Regions from separate parts of the Mycolicibacterium phocaicum genome, predicted to be linked through region 1. Evidence: predicted binding sites of a transcription regulator. Region 1 holds the regulator's gene; each other region holds the start of a gene.
What was found. The regulator LexA, encoded in region 1, represses DNA repair genes until DNA is damaged. The targets are predictions, from matches to a motif close to CGAACANNTGTTCG.

Region 1 (5,376 bases):
CGGTCGGCTCCGCCGACACGATGGGAAGGAGCTGGGACGATGTCCGATGGGAAGCCCACCCTGCACTCGGTGCGCGACGTCACGCCGCGGCTGGAATACCGCACCATCCACGGTTACCGGCGGGCGTACCGGATAGCCGGTTCGGGACCGGCGATCCTGCTCATCCACGGCATCGGTGACAACTCCACCACCTGGGAGACCGTTCAGACGCGCCTCGCGCAGCGCTTCACCGTGATCGCCCCAGACCTGCTGGGTCACGGCCAGTCCGACAAACCGCGCGCCGACTACTCGGTGGCGGCGTACGCCAACGGCATGCGGGACCTGCTCAGCGTGCTGGACATCGAACGGGTAACGGTCGTCGGCCATTCGCTGGGCGGCGGCGTGGCCATGCAATTCGCCTATCAATTCCCGCAATTGATCGATCGCCTGGTGCTGGTGGGTGCCGGCGGCGTCACCCGCGACGTGAACATCGCGCTGCGGCTCGCGGCCCTGCCATTGGGCACCGAAGCGCTGGCGCTGTTGCGAATCCCGTTGGTGCTGCCCGCGCTTCAGCTCGCCGGACGTCTCGGCGGCGCGCTGCTCGGGTCGACCGGTCTGGGTCACGACCTGCCGAACATGCTGCGGATCCTCAACGACCTGCCCGAACCCAAGGCCTCGTCCGCCTTTGCCCGGACCCTGCGTGCGGTGGTCGACTGGCGGGGCCAGGTGGTCACGATGCTGGATCGATGTTATTTGACCGAAGCCATTCCGGTGCAATTGGTTTGGGGCACCCACGATGCCGTCATCCCGGCTGCTCATGGCGAGCTGGCCCATGCCGCGATGCCAGGTTCTCGGCTCGAGTTCTTCGACAACTCGGGCCATTTCCCATTTCATGACGATCCCGATCGGTTCGTGAAGCTCGTCGAGGAGTTCATCGACACCACCGCGCCGTCGGTGTACGACCGCGATGCCCTGCGCGGCCTACTGCAGACCGGCGTCACCGCGAAATCGATCGACGCCCCGCAGGATACGAAGTTCGCGGTGCTCGACGCGATGGAGACCGACGAACGCAGCGCGACCTAGCGGCAGTCAGCCCGACGACGTCACGCCGCGGTGCGCGCGCAGCGCCTCGATTTCGCGTTCGAAGTCCTCAGCGGACGAGAATGAGCGGTACACGGAGGCGAACCGCAGATAGGCGACCTCATCGAGGTCACGCAAAGGGCCGAGGATCGCCAGCCCGACCTCATGGCTCGGCACTTCGGGAGATCCGGTGGCCCGCACCGCATCTTCGACCTTCTGTGCCAACTGGTTCAGGGCATCGTCGTCGACCTGCCGACCCTGGCAGGCGCGCCGCACGCCCTTGATCACCTTGTCCCGGCTGAACGGTTCTGTGACGCCGCTGCGTTTGACCACCGCGACGACCGCAGTTTCCACCGTCGTGAACCGGCGGCCGCATTCCGGGCATGACCGGCGACGCCGAATCGCCTGCCCTTCATCAGCTTCCCGTGAATCGACCACACGCGAGTTCGGATGCCGGCAGAACGGACAGTGCATCACCGCTCCTTCGCCGCACCGACAATCGACCGTTTCGAACGGTCTTGAGCCTACCCGTGCCGCTCGGACGCGGCCGGGCGCCGTGCCGATCGAGGTGCGCACGGGCTGTCCTCAGCCGACCGGCGCGATCAGCGTCTGACCGGCGTTCAGTGCCACCGACGGCAGCTTGTTGAGCTCCTTGATGCGGTCGACGACGGCGCTGACGGGCGCGTCGGGCGCCACGCGCCGGGCGACCTGCTGAATGGACTCCCCGGTCTGCACCCGGACCACCGCGAGCTGTGCGGGCACCGAGGCCGCCGACGATGTCGGCTGGACAGCTTCGCCGAACTGCGCCACCAGGCCCAGCCACACCGTGATCCCGGCCGCGACCAGAGCCAGCATCACCGTGGTCAACGGCGTGATCGGGTTGCGACGGTGCGAGGCCCGGGAGGTCAGTACTCCCGTACCGCGGTGGCGGAAGGCCGCGCCCGCAGGACGGGAACCAGCCGGCCGCAGCCGGGCCTGGCGGTGCGGATTCACATCTCCACGCCGAGGCACGGTGCGGACGACGACGTCGGTCGGGTATTCGCGGGTGATGACGGTCATGTCGGTTCCTCTCAGGAGTTCGTACATAGGTTCGATCGCTCTTGTGTTCGACTATATCGCCCAAATGTTCGAAAGGTAGAACATGTGATCGAACTGTTGCGAACGATACGACGACCCACCGACAAGTTCCGTTCGCCGACTCCGCCGCCCCTTTCACGACGTCACGACGAGATCCGTCCGCGACACGCCGACCCGCCCGATCTCGAACACATGTTTGATGAATCGTCCGCACTGGGCTAGATTCGTCTGCATGAGCGACAGCACCGATACCCCGGACACCCAGCCAGGCGGACGGTCCAGCAGCCTCACCGAGCGCCAGCGGACCATCCTCGACGTCATCCGCACCTCGGTCACCACCCGCGGCTATCCGCCCAGCATCCGGGAGATCGGCGACGCCGTCGGCCTCACCTCGACCTCGTCGGTGGCCCACCAGCTGCGCACGCTGGAGAAGAAGGGCTACCTGCGCCGCGACCCGAACCGCCCGCGCGCCGTGGACGTGCGCGGTGCGGACGACTCGACGGGCGCCACCATCACAACCGATGTCTCCGGTTCGGACGCGCTGCCCGAACCGACGTTCGTGCCGGTGCTCGGCCGGATCGCCGCCGGCGGCCCGATCCTTGCCGAAGAGGCCGTCGAAGACGTCTTCCCGCTCCCCCGCGAACTCGTGGGTGAGGGCTCGTTGTTCCTTCTGAAGGTGGTCGGCGAGTCGATGATCGACGCCGCGATCTGCGACGGCGACTGGGTCGTCGTGCGGCAGCAGAACGTGGCCGACAACGGGGACATCGTCGCAGCGATGATCGACGGTGAGGCCACGGTGAAGACCTTCAAGCGCACCAAGGGCCAGGTGTGGCTGATGCCGCACAACCCGGCGTTCGACCCGATCCCGGGCAACGACGCGGTCGTCCTCGGCAAGGTCGTGACCGTCATCCGCAAGATTTGAGGGCTGCCAGACCTAGAGATGAGCCCCGCTGCAGTCGCTCGCAGCGGGGCTCAGTCATGACTCCGGTCAGCCGCGGATGAACCCGTTGGTGACCGCGAATTCCTCACTGGCAAACCAGATTTGGACGGGCGCTTCGTCATACCCGGGAGATCCCGGCACCCAGTACAAACCCGACTCGGTATTGGCCTTGATGCCGTAGCCCTCTGGCGGCTCCGCACCGGTCGCGACGCGGAACGACATCTGCGCGGTCTCGGGTTCCTCGGCCCCCAGCGCATGGTGCCGGCCGCTGGCCGGACCGGCCGCGACGGCGTCCTCCGCAGGCGCCTCGTCCACAGGAGCCTCGGCTGCCGGTTCCGCCTCCGAAACCTCCGGCGTCTCGGCCTCGGCCACCTGTTCCTCGGGCTCGGACGCACGCTCGTCAGCCTGGTCCTCGGTCTCCTGGTCCTCGGCCGGCGCAGCCCAGACACGGTCGGCGGGGTCCCGGGGCCGAAGTCCGGCGAAGCCCGCCAACCCGGCCGCGGTCAGGCCCGCCGCCGCGCCACCACGACGCAACGCATCCGGGAGTTGCACCGAGGCCGTCGGTTCGTCGGCGGGTTCGCGGTCGCCGTCGTCGCCGCTCGCCTGCGGCTCAGGCTCGTAGGGTTCGGCCGCGTCGACCGGCTCGGCGTCGAGCTCGGCTTGCGCCTCGGCATCGGCATCGGCGTCCGCCTCACCGTCGGCGGGCTCGTCGGCGGGCTGCTCGGCCGTGAAATCGGGGTACACCGTCGGCGCGGTGTCGATGACGTCCGGGTTGCTCTGGAACGCGGGCCCGCCGTGCGGGCCGTCGAACTGCTGGTCCTCGGCCGCGAACTCGTCGCCGTACTCACTGTCGACACCGCCGTCCGCATACTGCGGGTCGCCGTACTCCCCGTCGCCGAGCTCGTGGTCGTCGTAGTCGTACGCGTCCTGATCGTCGACGGCGTCCGGTCCGGCGTGCCGCCGGCGCCGCAGCAGCGACGCGATCACGATGCCGACCACGACGAGCAGCAGCGGGATGATCGCCAGCAACCACCACCAGTGGAACTGGTACCACTTGCCGGCCTCGTCGGACTGCGAGGTCACCCCGCCCGGCAGATCGACACTGGGTACCTGCAGGCCGCCCAACTGCGACGCCAGTTCTGCCGGCTCGGTGCTGAACGCACGGCTGGACTTGTTCCACGAGATCGAACCGCCCGTGAACTTCTGGCTGACGACGTCGCCGCTGACGGTCTGATCGGCGGTCGGCGCGCCGAGCTTGCCGGTCGCGCCACCGAGCTTGTCCCACGCCGCGTTCATCGCGCCGCGGACGACGAACGCGCCGTGCTCGGGCGTCCAGAAGATCGCCGGGTTGTCGGCGGCGGCGAACGTGGCGATGCGGCTCGTGGGCGAGATGCCGCCGTCGGTCTCGTTGCTCGCCGGGAATCCGAGATCGCCCTGCGGGCCGCCGGCCGCGCGGTATTTGGCCAGTACGTCGCCGGTGATCGCGTGCGCACCGGTCGCCGGTGAATAGAAGATGGTGCCGCCGGCGAAGTTCTGTGCCACGCCGTCGCCGACCTTGTACTGGGCACCCTGCTCGTCTCCGAGGGTGCCCTGCGGCCCGCCGGCTGCCCGTCGTGCGGCGGCGATGGCCGTCGTCGCGTCGCCCGGCACGTCGAGGCCGGTCAGCTGGCCGGCCAGGTCGGCCGGCGTGGTGGTGAACGCCTTGGTCTTGGCGTTCCAGCTCACCTCACCGCCGGTGAAGGGCTGGGTGACGACGTCGCCCTTCCAGGACTCGTCGGCCGTGGGTACGCCGAGGGTGCCGGCCGACCCGCCGAGCTTGTCCCAGGCGGCGTTGATGGCGCCGCGCACCACCCAGGCGCCGTTGTCGGGCGTCCAGAAGATGACCGGCTTGTCAGCGGCACTGAAGGTGCTGTTGCGGCTGTCAGTGGCCTTGCCCGCGCCCTCGTCGATGGTCGGGAAGCCGAGATCGCTGTCCGCGGCGCCGCCCAAGGCCTGGTACTTGTCGAGGATCGCGCCGTAAATGAGATGGGCGCCGGTGCCCTCGCTGAAATAGATCTTGCCGCCCGCGAAGTTCTGCGCAAAGCCCGCGCCGACCTGGTAGACGTCACCGTCCTTGGCACCCAGCTCACCCGTGTCACCGCCCGCGGCATCCCACGTGTGGGATATCGCCGCGTCGGCGTCGCTTTCCGGTGTCGCGTATGCCGTCGGAGCCATGAGCAATGCCACCGCGACAGAAAGGGCCCCGACACCAGCCCATCCGCCACGGGTTCGCAGCCCGGTCATCGAATTCCTCCCGCGGT
Region 2 (5,376 bases), 1.3 Mb from region 1:
GCTAGTGGAGGCGTTCGACGTCGTCCTGTGTCGCACGGGCAGAACCATCCATGTGGCGCAGGACGAATCGGTCTTGGAGGCACTGCTCGCCGCCGGAGTCCGAGTGGACTCCATGTGCCACAACGGTTTGTGCGGCACATGCCAGACGCGGGTCCTGTCCGGCGACATCGACCATCGCGACAGCTTTCTCAGCGACGAGGAGCGGGCCGCGGGTCGGTTCATGATGCCGTGCGTCTCCCGGGCCGTGGGCGGGGCGGACATCGTGCTCGATCTCTAGCCTGCCGCCTCGGTCTCCAGCTCGGAGCTCTGGGCGGGTTTGGTCGGCGCCGCGGGCCGGAGAGCGTCGTATTCGTCGCCCGCGCCGGCAGCTTGCGCGGGCAGCTTCACCACCTCGTCAACGGGTGATTTGTAGCGGCGCGCGCGGTACCGCCGCCGCGGTTGGTCGACGTGGCGTTCCGGCGCCGTTGGCGCCGTATCACCTTGCGGGACTGTCGGTTTCGCCATCGTCGTCGGCGTCTCCGCGCTCGGGTGGGTAGAGCGTGGGGTGGTGGTATTGGTTGGTTCGGGGTTGGCCGACATCGAGTAGGGGTGGTGGGGTCCAGTGGGTGCGGCCGTCGGGGCCCATGGTGGTGCTCCAGCCGCCGGTGTCGACCAGCCGGTTATCACAGCCGCAGGCCAGGGTCATGGTGTCAACATTGGTCAGGCCGTCCTCGCGCCAGTTGGTGATGTGATGGGCCTGGCTGCGCGAGCTTGGCCGGGTGCGTGCATGGTGACAGTGCAGGTGCACCACCCCGTCCCCCATGCGCCACCCACATCTGCGCATGGGCTGTGCGGGTGTCATTGGCGATCTGCTCGGCGGTCGGTGTCCCCGAGTAGCAGGGCGTCTCATCAGCCGGGTTGCACATCCCCGGCGCGGCGTACTTGTCGTAGATCGCATCCCAATACGCCCGAGCTTCGGGGGTCATCGTGCCGGACACCTCGCTGGTGCCATCGGATCGTTGCCGACCGTGGGTGATGCCCCGTGTGCGGTCGCGTTCGGTGTCGTCGGGTTCGGGGCCGTCCTGGTCGAGTTCGTAGAGCAGTTTGTTGGCCGCGGCCCGCAGTTCCTCGGGGGTCTGGTGTCGCGCCCGGGCCACCAGCGTCTGCTCACTCTGAGTGGTAGTCACCGGATCGACCCAGCCCGGCAGGTTCGCCATGAAATTGCCGATGACTTCGACGTGTTCGGGGTTGATCGCTCCCGCGGCTTGCGCCCGCGCCGCCTCCTGCCGTCGGGGCGGCAACGGCTCACCGGTCAACCCGACCCGCGTGCCGAGGTGTTCCATGTCCCGGACCCGGCGGCGGGCTTCCTTGCCGGAGATGTGCAGGCGGATCCGCAGGACGTCGGGCCAGTTTTTCGCGCCGATGTCTTTCGGGCCGGTTTGTGCGACCAGAGCGGCCAGGATGCGGTGATCGACCGCCTCGGCAGCGCACTTCAGACGTTCACGCCGGGACTGCAACGCCAACAACTCCGGCACACTCAACCCGCTGTAATCGAGCTCCGCGACCCGGGCGGCGTCAGCGTCGAGGTCGGCGTACGCCTCCTCGATGAGAGCGCTGCCGGCGATGTCCATATTCGAACAATAGTTCGAAGCACCGACAAGAAGCTGCGGCGAATGTGGCCCTAGTTACCCAATGTGACCAGCGCAAACAAAGTGACCAAAGTTTTTCGGAAAGAGTCGCCTGCCATGCTCCCGCGGCGGGCTCGCGCGGTCCAGGTTCGTCACGATCCGGCTACCCAGCGCTAACCTACGGTACCGTAGGTTACGGTACCGTAGGTTTGTGAGGCTCACGATCTGACGCCGACCACCGATGAAGGGATTGACCCATGGATACCCAGGCAGCTGTGCTGTACGAGCTGGAGCCCGTCGTCGCGCAGAACCTCGACCGGCACCTCAAGATGGCGAAGGAATGGTTCCCGCACGACTACGTGCCGTGGAGCCGCGGGCGGGACTTCGCGTTCCTCGGTGGCGAGGACTGGCGGCCGGAGGACTCGCCGCTGGACCCGGTCGCCAAGACGGCCCTGACCGTCAACCTGCTGACCGAGGACAACCTGCCGTCATATCACCGCGAGATCGCCACCCGCTTCTCCCGGGACGGCGCCTGGGGCACCTGGATCGGGCAGTGGACGGCCGAGGAAGGTCGCCACAGCATCGCGCTGCGGGACTACCTGGTGGTCACTCGCGGCGTCGATCCCGTTGCCCTGGAACGGCTTCGCATGGAGCACACCGTCGCCGGCTACGACGCCGGAGAGCGCAGCGCGCTGTCGGTGCTGGCCTATGTGTCGTTCCAGGAACTGGCCACGCGCGTCTCGCACCGCAACACCGGCCGGGCCTCGGGTTGCCCGCTGGCCGACCAGCTGCTGGCGCGCATCGCGGCTGACGAGAACCTGCACATGGTCTTCTACCGCAACCTGATGAATGCCGCCCTGGACATCGCGCCGGACGACGCGATGGTTGCCATCCGCGATGAAGTCGTCAACTTCGCGATGCCGGGCCTGGGTATGGCCGACTTCGCGAAGAATGCGCTCACCATCGCCAAGGCCGGTATCTACGATCTGCGCATCCACCACGACGATGTGCTGGTGCCGGTGCTGCGCTTCTGGAACATCTTCGAGCGCAATGACTTCGGGCCGCGTGGTGAGAAGGCGCGTGAGGAACTGGTCGGGTTCCTCGCGATGCTCGACGAGCGGGCGCGGTTCTACGAGGAGAAGCGCAAGCTGGCCGCGGTGGGTGGATGACTCAGCCGGGGAGCCGGATCACCTGGGCGGCGTAGGCCAGGCCTGCGCCGTACCCCAGCAGTAGCGCGACGCTGCCCGGCTTTGCCTCGCCGGTGTCCAGCAGGGTGTACATCGCCAGTGGAATCGAGGCGGCCGAAGTGTTGCCGGCGTCCTGGATGTCCTGGGCGACAACCGTTTCCGGGCTGAGTCCGAGTCCCTTGGTGAGCAACTCGTTGATCCGGCCGTTGGCCTGGTGGGGGATGAACACGTCGATGTCGTCGACCGTCAGGCCCGCGGCCGCGATGGCGCGCTTGCCGACGTCGACCATCTGGAAGGCTGCCCAGCGGAACACGGTCTGACCCTCCATGCGCAGGAAAGGCCTTGGTCCGGAAGGGTTCTCGGTGTAGTCGATCCAGCTGAGGTCCTGCACGATGGCACTGGACTGTTCGCCGTCGCTCCCGGCGACGGTGGGTCCGATGCCCTGCTCCTCGGTCGGTCCGACGACCACCGCGGCGGCGCCGTCGGCGAAGATGAAGGCATTGCTGCGATCGGTCATGTCGATGGCGTCGGACAGCTTCTCCGAGCCCACCACGAGGATTCGCCCCGCGCTACCGGACCGGATCATGTCGGCGGCCACGCCCAGTGAGTAGCCGAATCCCGCGCAGCCCGCGGCGATGTCGAACGCCGGAATGCCCTGTGCGCCAATCTCCGTGGCGACCTGCGGTCCGCACGGCGGGGTGTTGCGGAAGTTGGTGCTGGTGGCCACGATGACGGCGTCGATGTCCGAGCCCGACAGCTCGGCGGCGGCGCAGGCCCGGCGTCCGGCCTCGCACGCCATCGTGACCGCAGACTCGTCGGGACCGGCGAAGCGCCGGTTCTTGATACCGGTGCGGGAGTAGATCCACTCGTCCGACGACTCGATGGTCTGACAGATCTCGTCGTTCGTGACAACGCGGCCCGGGCGGTAGGCCGCCACGCTCAGCAGGCCGACGTTCTGTGCGCCGCTGCGCGTATGGATATGTGTCACTTGAGGTTTCCTGTCGGACGAGGGAGGGGTCAGCGCCCGGCCGGGTCGAGCCCGAGCGACATCCCGGCCAGTCCGCGCTTGCGGCTGGACAGTTTGTCGGCGATGCCGCGCAGTGCGGCGCCGGCTGCGGTGTCCGGTCCGGACAGCACCAGGGGCACACCGGTGTCGCCGGCGCTCACGAGCTGCGGGTCCAGCGGGACCTGACCCAACAGCGGAACCTCGGCACCGACTGTGCGCGTGAGGCTTTCGGCGACCTGCGCGCCGCCGCCCTCGCCGAACAGCTGCATGGTGGTGCCGTCGGGCAGGGTCAGTCCGGACATGTTCTCGACCACGCCGACGATGCGCTGACGGGTCTGGACCGCGATGGCGCCGGCGCGCTCGGCGACCTCGGCAGCAGCCATCTGCGGTGTGGTGACGACGAGGATTTCGGCGCCGGGGATCAACTGCGCCACCGAGATGGCGATGTCGCCCGTGCCGGGCGGCAGGTCGAGCAGCAGAACATCGAGGTCACCCCAGTACACGTCGGCCAGGAACTGCTGCAGCGCCCGGTGCAGCATCGGCCCGCGCCACACCACCGGGGTGTTGCCCTGGGTGAACATCGCGATGGAGATGACCTTCACATCGTGCGAAACCGGCGGCAGGATCATCGAATCCACCTGGGTGGGGCGATCCTGCACACCCATCATCCGGGGCACCGAGTGGCCGTAGATGTCGGCGTCGAGCAGGCCGACCGACAGGCCCTTGGCGGCCAGCGCGGCCGCCAGGTTCACCGTCACGCTGGACTTGCCGACGCCACCCTTGCCCGACGCCACCGCGTACACCCGGGTCAGCGAGCCGGGCTGGGCGAAGGGGATGACCGGTTCCTTGTCGTCACCGCGCAGCAGCTTGCGCAACTCGGCGCGCTGCTCGTCGTTCATCACGTCGAGGGTGACCTTGACGGCCCCGGTGCCCGGCACGTCGGTGACGGCCGCGGTGACCCGATCGGTGATCTCGGTTTTCTTCGGGCAGGCCGACGTGGTCAGGTAGATCTCGACGTGCACCGCGCCATCGGACTCGACCGTGATGTCCTTGACCATGCCGACCTCGGTGATCGGACGGCGCAGTTCAGGATCGATGACTTTGCCCAGTGCGGCGCGCACGGCGGCTTTCAGCTCAGCAGACATTACCCGCGAGTTTATAACTGCCGGTCAGCGCACCGGCAGCTGGTCATGGTAGGCCGGGAAAGGCGGGCGGCGGCGGACCGAGGGCTTCCGCGGGCAGCGGACCGGCGGGAGCAAGTGGTGCGGGGACCGCCGCCGGACCGGGCGCGGGTCCCGGTGCGGCGCCGACCGGGCCGGCGGCCGGCGTGCCGACGCCCACCGCGGTGACCGGAATGGGTCCGGGAGCAGCCGGTGCCGGCGCGACAGGCGCGGGCGGCGGAGCCTGCGGCAGCAGGAACGGCGGCAGGTTGAACGGGTTGGGCGCGGGTGCGTCCAGCGCCGGCGCATCCGGTGCCGGGATGGGCGCCGCGCTCGGCGCCGGGCCACCCTGCAGGCAGAACACCGCGCAGTTCTGTTTCGGTTCGGCCGGGCCGGGCAGCGGACCCATGCGGCCC
Region 3 (5,376 bases), 4.5 Mb from region 1:
TCATGTTCAAACCACGGTGGTCGGCGTTCTACCGCACGGCGCTGGAAGAGCATCTGCGCGACCTCGCCGTCAACACCGTCGTGGTGGCCGGCTGCAACCTGCCCAACTGTCCGCGCGCCACCCTGTTCGACGCCTCCGAGCGGGACTTCCGCGCCGCGCTGGTCACCGACGCCACCTCGCAGGTGACGCCCGAGCGGCTCGCCGACCTGGCGCTGATCGGCGTCGAGACCCTGACCACCGCCGATGTCGAGCAGTTCTTCCAGGCCGCTGCAACCTCACAGGAACGCCAGTGAAGAATTCACGGGGTGAGACCGCACAGTAAGACGCGCCCCTGACCGCCCTCGCGATCACCGCGGTGCTGCTGGCCGGCATCGCCGCGGGAGTGATCAACGCCGTGGTCGGCTCCGGCAGCCTGATCACCTTCCCTGTACTGATGGCCGTCGGTTACCCACCGCTGGTCGCCAACATGTCGAATTCCGTGGGACTGGTGCCGGGCAACTTCACCGGCGCTTACGGCTACCGGCACGAGCTCGGCGGCCAGGGCCCCCGCATCCTCCGGCTCGGCGTGGTCTCACTGGCTGGGGCGATAGTCGGCGCGGTGTTGCTGCTCAAACTGCCGCCCGGCGCATTCACCGCAGTCGTACCGTGGCTGATCCTGCTGGCCGGCGCACTGGTCCTGGTGCAGCCCGTGTTGCGCCGCGCGCTCGATGCGCGCCGCGGCGCGCCGCGGTCCACCGACCATGCCGCGCCGCTGTACGCGGGCGTGTTCGGGTGTGCGGTGTACGGCGGCTATTTCGGTGCGGCGCAAGGCATCATCATGATGGCCCTGTTCGGATTGTTCGTGTCAGAAGATCTGCAGCGCCTCAACGGCGTGAAGAACATCTCTGTGGGATTGGTCAATTCGGTCGCGGCCATCATCTTCATCGTCGTCGGCCAGGTAGCGTGGCTACCGGCGCTGCTGCTGGCCGTCGGTTCGACCATCGGCGGCTACATCGGGGCGAAGATCGGACGCCGCCTGCCCCCCAACGCCTTACGCGCCTGCATCGTCGTGGTCAGTGTCATCGCGTTCACCGTCATGATGCTCCGGTAGCCGTCATATCACGTACGACAGCACGAAGACGCCGACCGAGAGTCCAAGCATGCCAAGGCAATTGAGCCAGAATTCCTGCTTGAGAAAATTCGCGCGGTAGTGCGCATAGGCCGCGCACAGGAAGTAGACGATCACGCCGGCGTTGGCCGCCACCCCGATGCCGGGATACTTCAGGCCGGCCAGCAGTCCCGCCACGGCGAGCAGCTTGACGACGATCAGCACCCACCACCAATCCTCCGGAAGACGCACTCCCTCAAGACATCCGCGGATGAATTGCGGCGGGCGGATCGACATCAAGGCATCACCGAAGAGCGCCGCCGCCAAGATCGCGGTGGGCCACCAGTAGTGCGGAATTCCGGTCACTGCTCATCTCCTTGTACTGAATCGTGGATGACGCAACGGACGACGTCGCGCAGCTGGTCTGGCACCGACGCGCCACCCGAGGCGTGGTTGCCACCGGTCATGACGATGCCGAGGTAGGCGAAGTAGACGACCCGGGCCGCGCGCTCCGCAGCAGCATCGGGCAGTCCGGCGCACGCCAGCACATTCCGCAGTTCGGCGACGAGTGCGACGGCGAGGTCGCGGAAGATCGCCGACTCATGGGTGCCGCGGACGATGATCGACGAGTACTGCCGAGACAACGCAGGATCCTCGACGAAGTACCGGAGAAACGGTGCGAGCAATCCGATCACGGCGTCGACCGCGCCCTCGGGGGTCAACGAATCCTGCGTTCCCCCGCCACTTTGACGGTCACGGTGCACGGCGCCGATCCACTCGTCGAACACCTCGATGAGCAACCCGTCCTTATCGCCGACCCCCATCACCGTGCCAGTGCTGACACCGGCATCGGTGGCGATCTGCCGGACGGTCGTCGCGGCGAAACCCTGTTGCCGGAAGAGCCGTTCGGCCGACGAGAGCACTTTCGCGCGAGTCTCATCGCGTGCCGCGGCTCTCGACTGAACGTGTTCAGTGAACATGTTCAAATGATGCAGTGCGGACATCTGAACGTCAAGTCGACCTCAGGCGACAGGCCCTGGCATACGACCTCGACGAGGCGGATCATCTGGCCGGGCAAACTATTTGACCTCATTGGTCACTTTCGGCACAGGCGTCCCAAACCGCGGTTTCTTGTCGGACCTTCGAACTAGTGTTCGATGCATGGGAATGACCGATCCAGCCGCCGTCGAGGAGGCCTACGCCGCCTACGAGGCTGCGCAGGCCGGGCTCGCAGCCCTGGACTACACCGGCCTGGATGTGCGGACATTGTTGGAGGTGCAGTCCCGCCGCGAAACCCTTAAGTGTGCGGCCGAGGCCGTCGATCACCAGATCCTGGCCGCCGCCCAAACCCAAGCCACCGCCAAAGAGATCGGGGCCAAGGATTGGCCCGAAGTCCTGCATGTGCGGTTGCGGATCAGCCGGGAGGAAGCCCGCCGCCGGGTCCGCGACACGGATAATTTGGGCCCGCGCTCGGCCATCACGGGCGAGCCGCTCGGTCCGGTGTGGGAACTGGTCGCCGCCGCCCTGGCTGACGGTGCGATCAATGCCGAGCACATCGCGGTGATCACCTGGTTCTTCGGCAAGCTGCCGCTGTGGGCGGCCGACCCGATCACCCTCGCCCAGTGTGAGGCGGATCTGGTGGCCGATGCGAGGGTCAAAACCCCCGAAGACCTCCGCAAATTCGCGGCGGACTTGTTGTATCGGCTGGATCAGGACGGGCCCGAACCCGACGACAACGAGCCCGACCCGAAACGCTCGTTCGTGATGGGTAAGCAGCGGCCCGACGGACGCACCGACGTCACCGCCCAACTCGACCCCGAAGGGCGGGCCTACTGGGAAGTGTTGTTCGACAAGTACGCCGCCCCCGGCATGTGCAACCCCGCCGACCCACACCCCTGCTACTCCGGCACACCCACTCAAGAGCAGATCGACGCGGATACCCGCACCCTCGCGCAGCGCCAGTACGACGCCTTCACGTTCGTGGGCCGGATGATGCTCGCCACCGGGACCTCGGGGGTGCACAACGGGTTCCCCGTCGCGGTGGTCGCCAACTGCACCGTCACCGACCTGGAGAAGCGTGCCGGGATGGCGCTCACGCACACCGGCACCAAGCTCCCGATCAGGGATTTGATCCGGATGGCGGCCCAGGGCTCGGACAACTACCTCGCCGTCTTCGACGAGCACACCGGCCAACCCCTGTATCTCGGCCGGGCAGCCCGCACCGCCAGCACCGCCCAACGCCTCGCACTGTTCGGGCGCGACCACGGCTGCACCCGACCCAACTGCACCGCCCCCGCCTCCCGCAGCCAGGCCCATCACCTCACCAACTGGCGCGATGACGGACTGACCAACATCGACACCATGACCCTGGCCTGCGGCCGCGACAACCGCCTCGTCGACACCGGCGGCTGGACCACCACCATGGGCCCCGACGGCCGCACCCACTGGACCCCACCACCACTGCTCGATGTCGGCCAACCCAGGACGAACCAGTATCACCACCCGACGCTCTACCCACCCAAGGGCGGAGATGGTGACGACGGTGAAAGCGACAGTCCCACAAGCTGACCCGGCACCCAACGACGCCGGAAGCCCACGCCGACCAACCACGGCGGCAGTACCGCACGCGCCGCGGACGCTGCCTGCACAGACGGATGCCGGCAAGCCTTGGCCCGCAACAGATACGGAACGCGATCGCCGAATTCGTCACCGCCGAAACGCAATAACGGACTTTTGGTATGTCACGATTTGAACGCGCCGAGCTCAGCTAACGCGCGGACGAGATGCCGATGTGTCAGCATGGACCGGTGAGGCCAAGCAAAAGCAAAAGCCGAATCAGAAGTCTGGTCGCAATCCTGGTGCTACCACCAGGATTGATGTCCGCAGCGCTCCCACTGGCAGCACATGCAGCCGACTGCCCCGACGCCCAGGTCGTCTTCGCCCGTGGTACCGACGAAGCGCCGGGACCTGGCGGGGTCGGGACGGCGTTCATCAATTCACTGCGTACCGCCATCAGCCCGAAAACCCTTGACGTATATGCGGTCGACTATCCCGCGACAACCGACTTCCCCACCGCCGTCGACGGAATCCGCGATGCCCGTAGGCAAATCGTGACGACCGCGGCAGCCTGTCCGCGGACCAAGATGGTGCTCGGCGGGTTCTCGCAGGGCGCCGCGGTTGCCGGCTTCGTCACCGCGGGCACCATTCCTGACGGAATCTCCGCCGCTGAGGTGCCGGCTCCCATGCCACCGGACGTGGCGGATCATGTTGCAGCAGTTGCCTTGTTCGGCAAGCCCTCCCCACGGTTCATGCGTGCCATCGGCTCCCCCTCGGTCACCGTCGGCCCGGTTTACCAGCCCAAGACCATCGATCTGTGCGCACCCAACGACCTCGTGTGCGACGCGCACGGGTCGAGCTTCGATGCCCACAACAGTTACGAGGACAGCGGATTGGTCACACAGGGTGTCAACTTCGCGGTGAGTCAACTGCAGGCCGGGTGGGCGGCCGACGCACTGGCGGGACCCGCGCCATGGTCATCGACGACGGTGCAGGCCGCCGATCAGGCCGGCCGCGGTCCCGCGCCTGCCGGGACTCGGCCGACCACCGCGGCGCCGGCCCACATGCCGGCAAGCGCGCCGTGGCTCCCAGGCCCGGAGCAGACCGCACAGGACACAGCGCCACCACAGTAGCGGTCAGCGGAACCGCACGCCCCGGCGCCGCACCCACCAGTCGGCAAACAGCGTCCCGGCGAGCCACACCACAACCGCGATACCTAGGTGCACAGCACTTTTCGTGTCGCGGCCGAGGACGGGCCCGAAGACGTGGGCGACGGCGTTCGGTAGCGACCGCCACAGTTCACGGTGTTCGACGCCGCCGACCGGGTCGGCGACGAAATACAAGGCGTACGGCAACGCCAGCGACGACAACCACAGTGCGATACGGCGCCGGTCACGACGCTGGCCCCACCGCTGCACCAGCGGAACTTCGGCAACCGGCAGCAATACCGACACCGCGTTGCCCACGCCCAGCCAGGACACGATCGGCACCGCGACATTCGGGATCGTCACGCCGAGCCGGGCCGGGGTTTCCAGCCAGACGGTGAGCACTGCTGCGGCCGCAAGCGTGGGAAGTCCGACAAGAATCAGCAGCGCCAGGTTCTTCTGCAGCAATATCCGCCAGGGCGCCGTAGCTGCGTCCAGACTCCGCTGGACCCGATCATGGTCGGCGCCAAGCACATTGGTCGTCGTGGTGTCGGCGAGGACGAAGGACGAGAAGTAGGTGCCGACGAG
Region 4 (5,376 bases), 740 kb from region 1:
CGGAAGGCGCCTGCCCGGCGTGCAACGGCGCCGGCGTCATCTACACCGATCTGGGGGTGATGGCCACCGTGGAGTCGCGCTGCGAAGAGTGCGAAGGCCGGCGGTTCGGCGCGTCGGTGCTCGAATACACCCTCGGCGGGCAGAACATCGCCGAAGTGCTGGCCATGCCCGTCGCCGATGCGGAGCAGTTCTTCTCGGGCGGTGACGCAAACGTGCCGGCCGCCCAGAAAATCCTCGCCCGGATGGTCGACGTCGGGCTTGGCTACCTCACCCTCGGACAGCCACTGACGACGTTGTCCGGCGGCGAGCGGCAACGACTCAAGCTCGCCGCGCAGATGGGGGAGAAGGGCGACGTCTACATCCTGGACGAGCCGACCACCGGCCTGCACCTGGCCGATGTCGAGCAGCTGCTGGCGTTGTTGGATCGGATGGTCGATGGCGGCAAATCTGTCATCGTCATCGAACATCACCAGGCCGTCATGGCGCACGCCGACTGGATCATCGACCTGGGTCCCGGCGCAGGTCACGACGGCGGCCGGGTGATCTTCGAGGGTTCGCCGGCAGATCTGGTCGCGGCCGGCAAGACGCTGACCGGATCGCACCTGGCCGACTACGTCAAATAGCAGTCAGGGCTGCGGCCGGTGATCGGTCGCAGCCCTGACTGTGAAACAGAGGGGTCGTAGAACGGTCAGACGGGCATCTCCGGGCCCTCAGGGGCCGGAGCGGGAGCCTCGGGAGCCGGCGCCGGGGCCTCGGGGGCGGGCGCAAAATTGGCGGCTTCGATGATCTCCGGGGCCGGGAGGTCGGCCGGACCGGCCGGAGGCGCCAGCGGTGCGTCCAGAGGGCCGTCCAGGGGCAGATCGGCGGGGATGTCCTCACCAGGCGCCATGGGCAGGTGCATGTGGTGGGTGAACTGGCGCTGGAAGGCGCCGCCGCCACCGACGCGGACGCCGCCGCCCTCACCACTCGACACCGGGGTGCCGTCCGGCAGCGTCACGGCCGTGTGGCCGCCGTTCCAGCCGATGTTCAGGGCGCCGGGGGCGGTGCCGGGCAGGAAGCCACGGGCCCGCAGTGCGGCCTCTTCGTTGCCGGTGTTGAACCGGTTGCCGTAGACGGGACGGCCGGTGGCCGCGTTGGCCACCCAGGAGGCCAGTCCGGAGCAGTCGGTGCCGCGTGCCGTGTCTCCACCGGAGATGTACGGCGTACCCGAAACCTGGTTGACCAAAGCCAGCAGCGATGCGGTCGCAATAGCAAACATGACGACGAACGCTAGCAACGGAAAATCGCGACGGTCAAAATACTGTGGCTGCCATCACGTTTCGCGAATCCTGTGGTGTGCGTTACACCCCGGTTTATTCGCATCATGTTGGGGCAGAGGCGATTTCGAGTATTCGCAGGTGAATGCACAAAACATACTGCCATACACAGCTTTTGCGCAAATGCAAGGTCGTGACGGTCGTTGCGAGGTCGTGACCAGCTAATTCCAAAACGCCCCTGCGCGGCGTTTGCGCGGTTTTGGCGCCGATTTCGGCCTGCGCTCCGGCAGGTCATGCCGCCGATTCGACCGACACCGTCTGACCATCTGAAACGGTCAAGTTACGGTGGTTCGATGTGGCTGTCGCGGTCCCGGTTCGAGCTGAGGGAAGAGGTGCCGGCGGCACCGGACGACGTCCGCACCTTCTATACAGATCTGGCGAACATGAAGCTGGTCCATCCACTCGTCGTGGCGGTGGATTGTCTGGCCGATCGGCAGGACGCGCAGGGCCGCTGCCGGGAGTACCGGGTTCGCGACCGCATCTCACTCGGCCCGTTCAGGATGGGCGTGACCTATCGCGCCACGGTGCTGATCGCGCCCGACGGCGTCGTGCACACCGAGGCGCGCCAATTTCCGCGTGTGCGGCTCGTTGGCACTGTCACGTTCGCACCCGCCGGCGCCGGGACCGCCGTCACCGAGGCAGTACATATAGAAGCGCCGCGGCCGCTCATTGCCTTTACTGCTGCGCAGGCGGAGAAAGCGCACGCGGCGATGCTGGCGGCCATTCGGCACCATTTCGAGTCAGGTTCGACCTGATCGGGCTGGGATGACGGTTGTTCAGGTGTCGCCGGCGGCGCATCGGCAGCAGCGCACACGGGCTACGCGAAAAACTTTGGTCACTTTGTTTGCACTGGTCACAGTGGGTAACTAGCGTCACATTCCAGGCCATTTCTTGTCGTACCTTCGAACTAGTGTTCGATGTATGGGAATGACCGATCCAGCCGCCGTCGAGGAGGCGTACGCCGCCTACGAAGCTGCGCAGGCCCGGCTCGCAGCCCTGGACTACACCGGCCTGGATGTGCGGACATTGTTGGAGTTGCAGTCCCGCCGCGAAACCCTTAAGTGTGCGGCCGAGGCCGTCGATCACCAGATCCTGGCCGCCGCCCAAACCCAAGCCACCGCCAAGGACATCGGGGCCAAGGATTGGCCGGAGGTGCTCCATGTGCGGTTGCGGATCAGCCGGGAGGAAGCCCGCCGCCGGGTCCGCGACACGGACAATTTGGGCCCGCGCTCGGCCATCACCGGGGAGCCGCTCGGTCCGGTGTGGGAACTGGTCGCCGCCGCCCTGGCTGACGGTGCGATCAATGCCGAGCACGTCGCGGTGATCACCTGGTTCTTCGGCAAGCTGCCGCTGTGGGCGGCCGACCCGATCACCGTCGCCCAGTGTGAGGCGGATCTGGTGGCCGACGCTCGGGTAAAAACCCCCGAAGACCTGCGCCGCGCCGCGGCGGACTTGTTATACCGGCTGGATCAGGACGGGCCCGAACCCCACGACAACGAGCCCGACCCGAAACGCTCGTTTGTCATGGGTAAGCAGCGGCCCGACGGGCGCACCGACGTCACCGCCCAACTCGACCCCGAAGGGCGGGCCTACTGGGAGGTGTTGTTCGACAAGTACGCCGCCCCGGGCATGTGCAACCCCGCCGACCCACACCCCTGCTACTCGGGTACCCCGACCCAAGAGCAGATCGATGCGGATACCCGCACCCTCGCGCAGCGCCAGTACGACGCCTTCACGTTCGTGGGCCGGATGATGCTCGCCACCGGGACCTCGGGGGTGCACAACGGGTTCCCGGTCGCGGTGGTCGCCAACTGCACCGTCACCGACCTGGAGAAGCGTGCCGGGATGGCGCTCACGCACACCGGCACCAAGCTTCCGATCAGGGATTTGATCCGGATGGCGGCCCAAGGGTCGGACAACTACCTGGCGGTGTTCGATGAGCACACCGGCCAGCCGCTCTATCTGGGCCGGGCGGCCCGCACGGCCAGCACCGCCCAACGCCTCGCACTGTTCGGCCGGGACCACGGCTGCACCCGCCCGAACTGCACCGCCCCGGCCTCGCGCTCCCAGGCTCACCACCTCACCAACTGGCGCGATGACGGCCTGACCAACGTCGACACCATGACCCTGGCCTGCGGCCGCGACAACCGCCTGGTCGACACCGGCGGCTGGAGCACCACCATGGGCCCCGACGGCCGCACCCACTGGACCCCACCACCACTGCTCGACGTCGGCCAACCCAGGACGAATCAGTATCACCACCCGAAGCTCTACCCGGCTGAGAGTGGCGACGAGGGCGGCGAAAGTGACAGTCCCGCAAGGTGATACGGCGCGCTGAGCTGGTCGCGCCGGGCCTGCGCGCGTCTTGGCAGGGGCGGGCGGTCCCGTCGCGTGAGCCGCGGGACTGCGGCAACACGCTGCGCGGCGCCACCGACTACCAGCGGATGACGACAACCACGAGAGGCGAAAATGTTGCGTTGCAGCCGAATTGGCTACGCATTACTGCCAGAGGTAGGAAGCCGACGCACGTCACCAGCGCTGAGTGTGCGGTGTGGTGATCAGGCCGGGTGGCGTGGTCAGGTGCCGCTCCGGTCGGGCGGTGGTCAGGCGCCGAACCGGTCAGGCCCGGAGGTGGTCAGGCCCGGAGGCGGTCAGCTCGGGAAGAAGCCGTCACCGGTCTTGAAACCGGGCTGCCAGCCCTGCGGGCCGAGGCACAGCAGTGGGCGACCGTCAGGAGCCTGGGCTGCGGTCTGCGGGCCGGGGCACGGAGACCCGATGTCCTTCACGCCCTGGATTGCATAGGAGTAGCCCCAGAATCCGGTGTCGACCGGCGGCCACTGGTTGGGAATCCAGTGGCAGGCCATCGATGCGCCGCCGGGACCGCGGCCGAAGATGAAGATGTCGTGGTTGTCGCACGGCGCGCCGTTGACCGCCTGGTAGTTCATGCCGGGGACGTCGGTGGGGTAGCGGCCGGGATCGTCACTGCCGCCCAGTGCCGGATCGGCGCTCGCGAACGGAGCCAGCCCGATGGCGGTTCCGGCGATCGCTGCGGCCACCGTCAGTACCCGAAACATCCTGGTCATCTCCCCTCGCACTACTGCCACACGACAATGTGGCAAAGCGTAGCGTGTCAGCCGCGTCGCCGGGGATATTGTCGGCAGGTCAATATCAGTAGGGTTCGTGCCGCGCCGTCTGATCGTCCTGGGGCGGTCCGCTCTGTTCGGGCGCATCCAAGACGCTCACCCCGATGCCGTACGGCAGGAACCGGACCTTGCGGCTGGGGTCGGTGTTGTTCTTGTTGGCGCGCAAGGCCTCCAGCTCCGAGGGGTAGACCTCCTCGACGTGCGCACCGCCGTCCGCGGCCACGGTGTACACCACCCAGACGCCGTCGCCCGTTTCGCCGGTGGTCTCCGGCTGCGTGGCGTGCCGCGGTGTCCGGGTCAGGTCGTTCACCACGTTGGCCCACGCGGCGCCGCGGCCCAGGCGGTCGAACACGCCGCGGATGCCCTCGCCCGTCTCGCGAAGGACGCGATCGAACTCTTCGGGATCGATGCCGAACGGGCCGTTGTTGCTCATACCGACCAGTGTGCGCGACATCGGCGACATCTGCCACGGCCCATCCCCTCGCAGCGGCCGTCGGTGGTGGTGGACGATGGACCCATGTCCGTACCGCAATCGCCGACCCGCGACGACCTCCTGGCCACCGTCGAGCGGTCGCCCGCAGCCACCGCCGCACACGACAAGGCCGCCTGGGTGGGCCTGTTCAGCGCCGACGGACGTGTCGAAGACCCCGTCGGCTCCCGGCCGCACATCGGGCACCGCGCCATCGGGCAGTTCTACGACACCTTCATCGGCCCGCGCACCATCGTGTTCCACCGCGACGTCGACATCGTCATCGGTAACACCGTCGTACGTGACCTGGAGCTGGAAGTGCACATGGGCACCAAGGTGCAGCTGCGCATTCCGGTCTATCTGCAGTACGACGTGGTGGCAGAAGGCGCTGATCCGGCGCTGAAAATATCTCGGCTGCAAGCGTTTTGGGAGCTGCCCGGGATGGTGG

Region 2: G6N46_RS12120 (DUF222 domain-containing protein) is a predicted target of LexA. The motif match lies at 1,614-1,627, and genes of this name have one in related genera.
Region 3: G6N46_RS27765 (HNH endonuclease signature motif containing protein) is a predicted target of LexA. The motif match lies at 2,231-2,244, and genes of this name have one in related genera.
Region 4: G6N46_RS02505 (HNH endonuclease signature motif containing protein) is a predicted target of LexA. The motif match lies at 2,220-2,233, and genes of this name have one in related genera.

What each region holds. Positions count from the first base shown of each region.
Region 1 covers NZ_AP022616.1:1,261,719-1,267,094, forward strand. The annotation lists gene G6N46_RS06150 (alpha/beta fold hydrolase) at 40-1,062, shown strand; gene nrdR (transcriptional regulator NrdR) at 1,069-1,533, opposite strand; gene G6N46_RS06160 (LysM peptidoglycan-binding domain-containing protein) at 1,645-2,118, opposite strand; gene lexA (transcriptional repressor LexA) at 2,369-3,058, shown strand; gene G6N46_RS06170 (LGFP repeat-containing protein) at 3,125-5,359, opposite strand.
Region 2 covers NZ_AP022616.1:2,533,276-2,538,651, reverse strand. The annotation lists partial or broken gene G6N46_RS12135 (oxygenase MpaB family protein) at 1-5, shown strand, start outside; gene G6N46_RS28265 (2Fe-2S iron-sulfur cluster-binding protein) at 5-277, shown strand; gene G6N46_RS12125 (hypothetical protein) at 274-504, opposite strand; gene G6N46_RS28665 (hypothetical protein) at 476-685, opposite strand; gene G6N46_RS12120 (DUF222 domain-containing protein) at 690-1,610, opposite strand; gene G6N46_RS12115 (acyl-ACP desaturase) at 1,865-2,776, shown strand; gene G6N46_RS12110 (beta-ketoacyl-ACP synthase III) at 2,778-3,782, opposite strand; gene G6N46_RS12105 (Mrp/NBP35 family ATP-binding protein) at 3,812-4,945, opposite strand; gene G6N46_RS12100 (lytic transglycosylase domain-containing protein) at 4,989-5,376, opposite strand, start outside.
Region 3 covers NZ_AP022616.1:5,763,378-5,768,753, reverse strand. The annotation lists gene G6N46_RS27785 (cysteine hydrolase family protein) at 1-293, shown strand, start outside; gene G6N46_RS27780 (sulfite exporter TauE/SafE family protein) at 356-1,090, shown strand; gene G6N46_RS27775 (DoxX family protein) at 1,094-1,444, opposite strand; gene G6N46_RS27770 (TetR/AcrR family transcriptional regulator) at 1,450-2,067, opposite strand; gene G6N46_RS27765 (HNH endonuclease signature motif containing protein) at 2,249-3,655, shown strand; gene G6N46_RS27760 (cutinase family protein) at 3,964-4,776, shown strand; gene G6N46_RS27755 (hypothetical protein) at 4,780-5,376, opposite strand, start outside.
Region 4 covers NZ_AP022616.1:517,847-523,222, forward strand. The annotation lists gene G6N46_RS02490 (ATP-binding cassette domain-containing protein) at 1-623, shown strand, start outside; gene G6N46_RS02495 (NlpC/P60 family protein) at 689-1,258, opposite strand; gene G6N46_RS02500 (SRPBCC family protein) at 1,610-2,071, shown strand; gene G6N46_RS02505 (HNH endonuclease signature motif containing protein) at 2,238-3,641, shown strand; gene G6N46_RS02510 (hypothetical protein) at 3,968-4,390, opposite strand; gene G6N46_RS02515 (Rv0313 family protein) at 4,485-4,892, opposite strand; gene G6N46_RS02520 (nuclear transport factor 2 family protein) at 4,977-5,376, shown strand, end outside.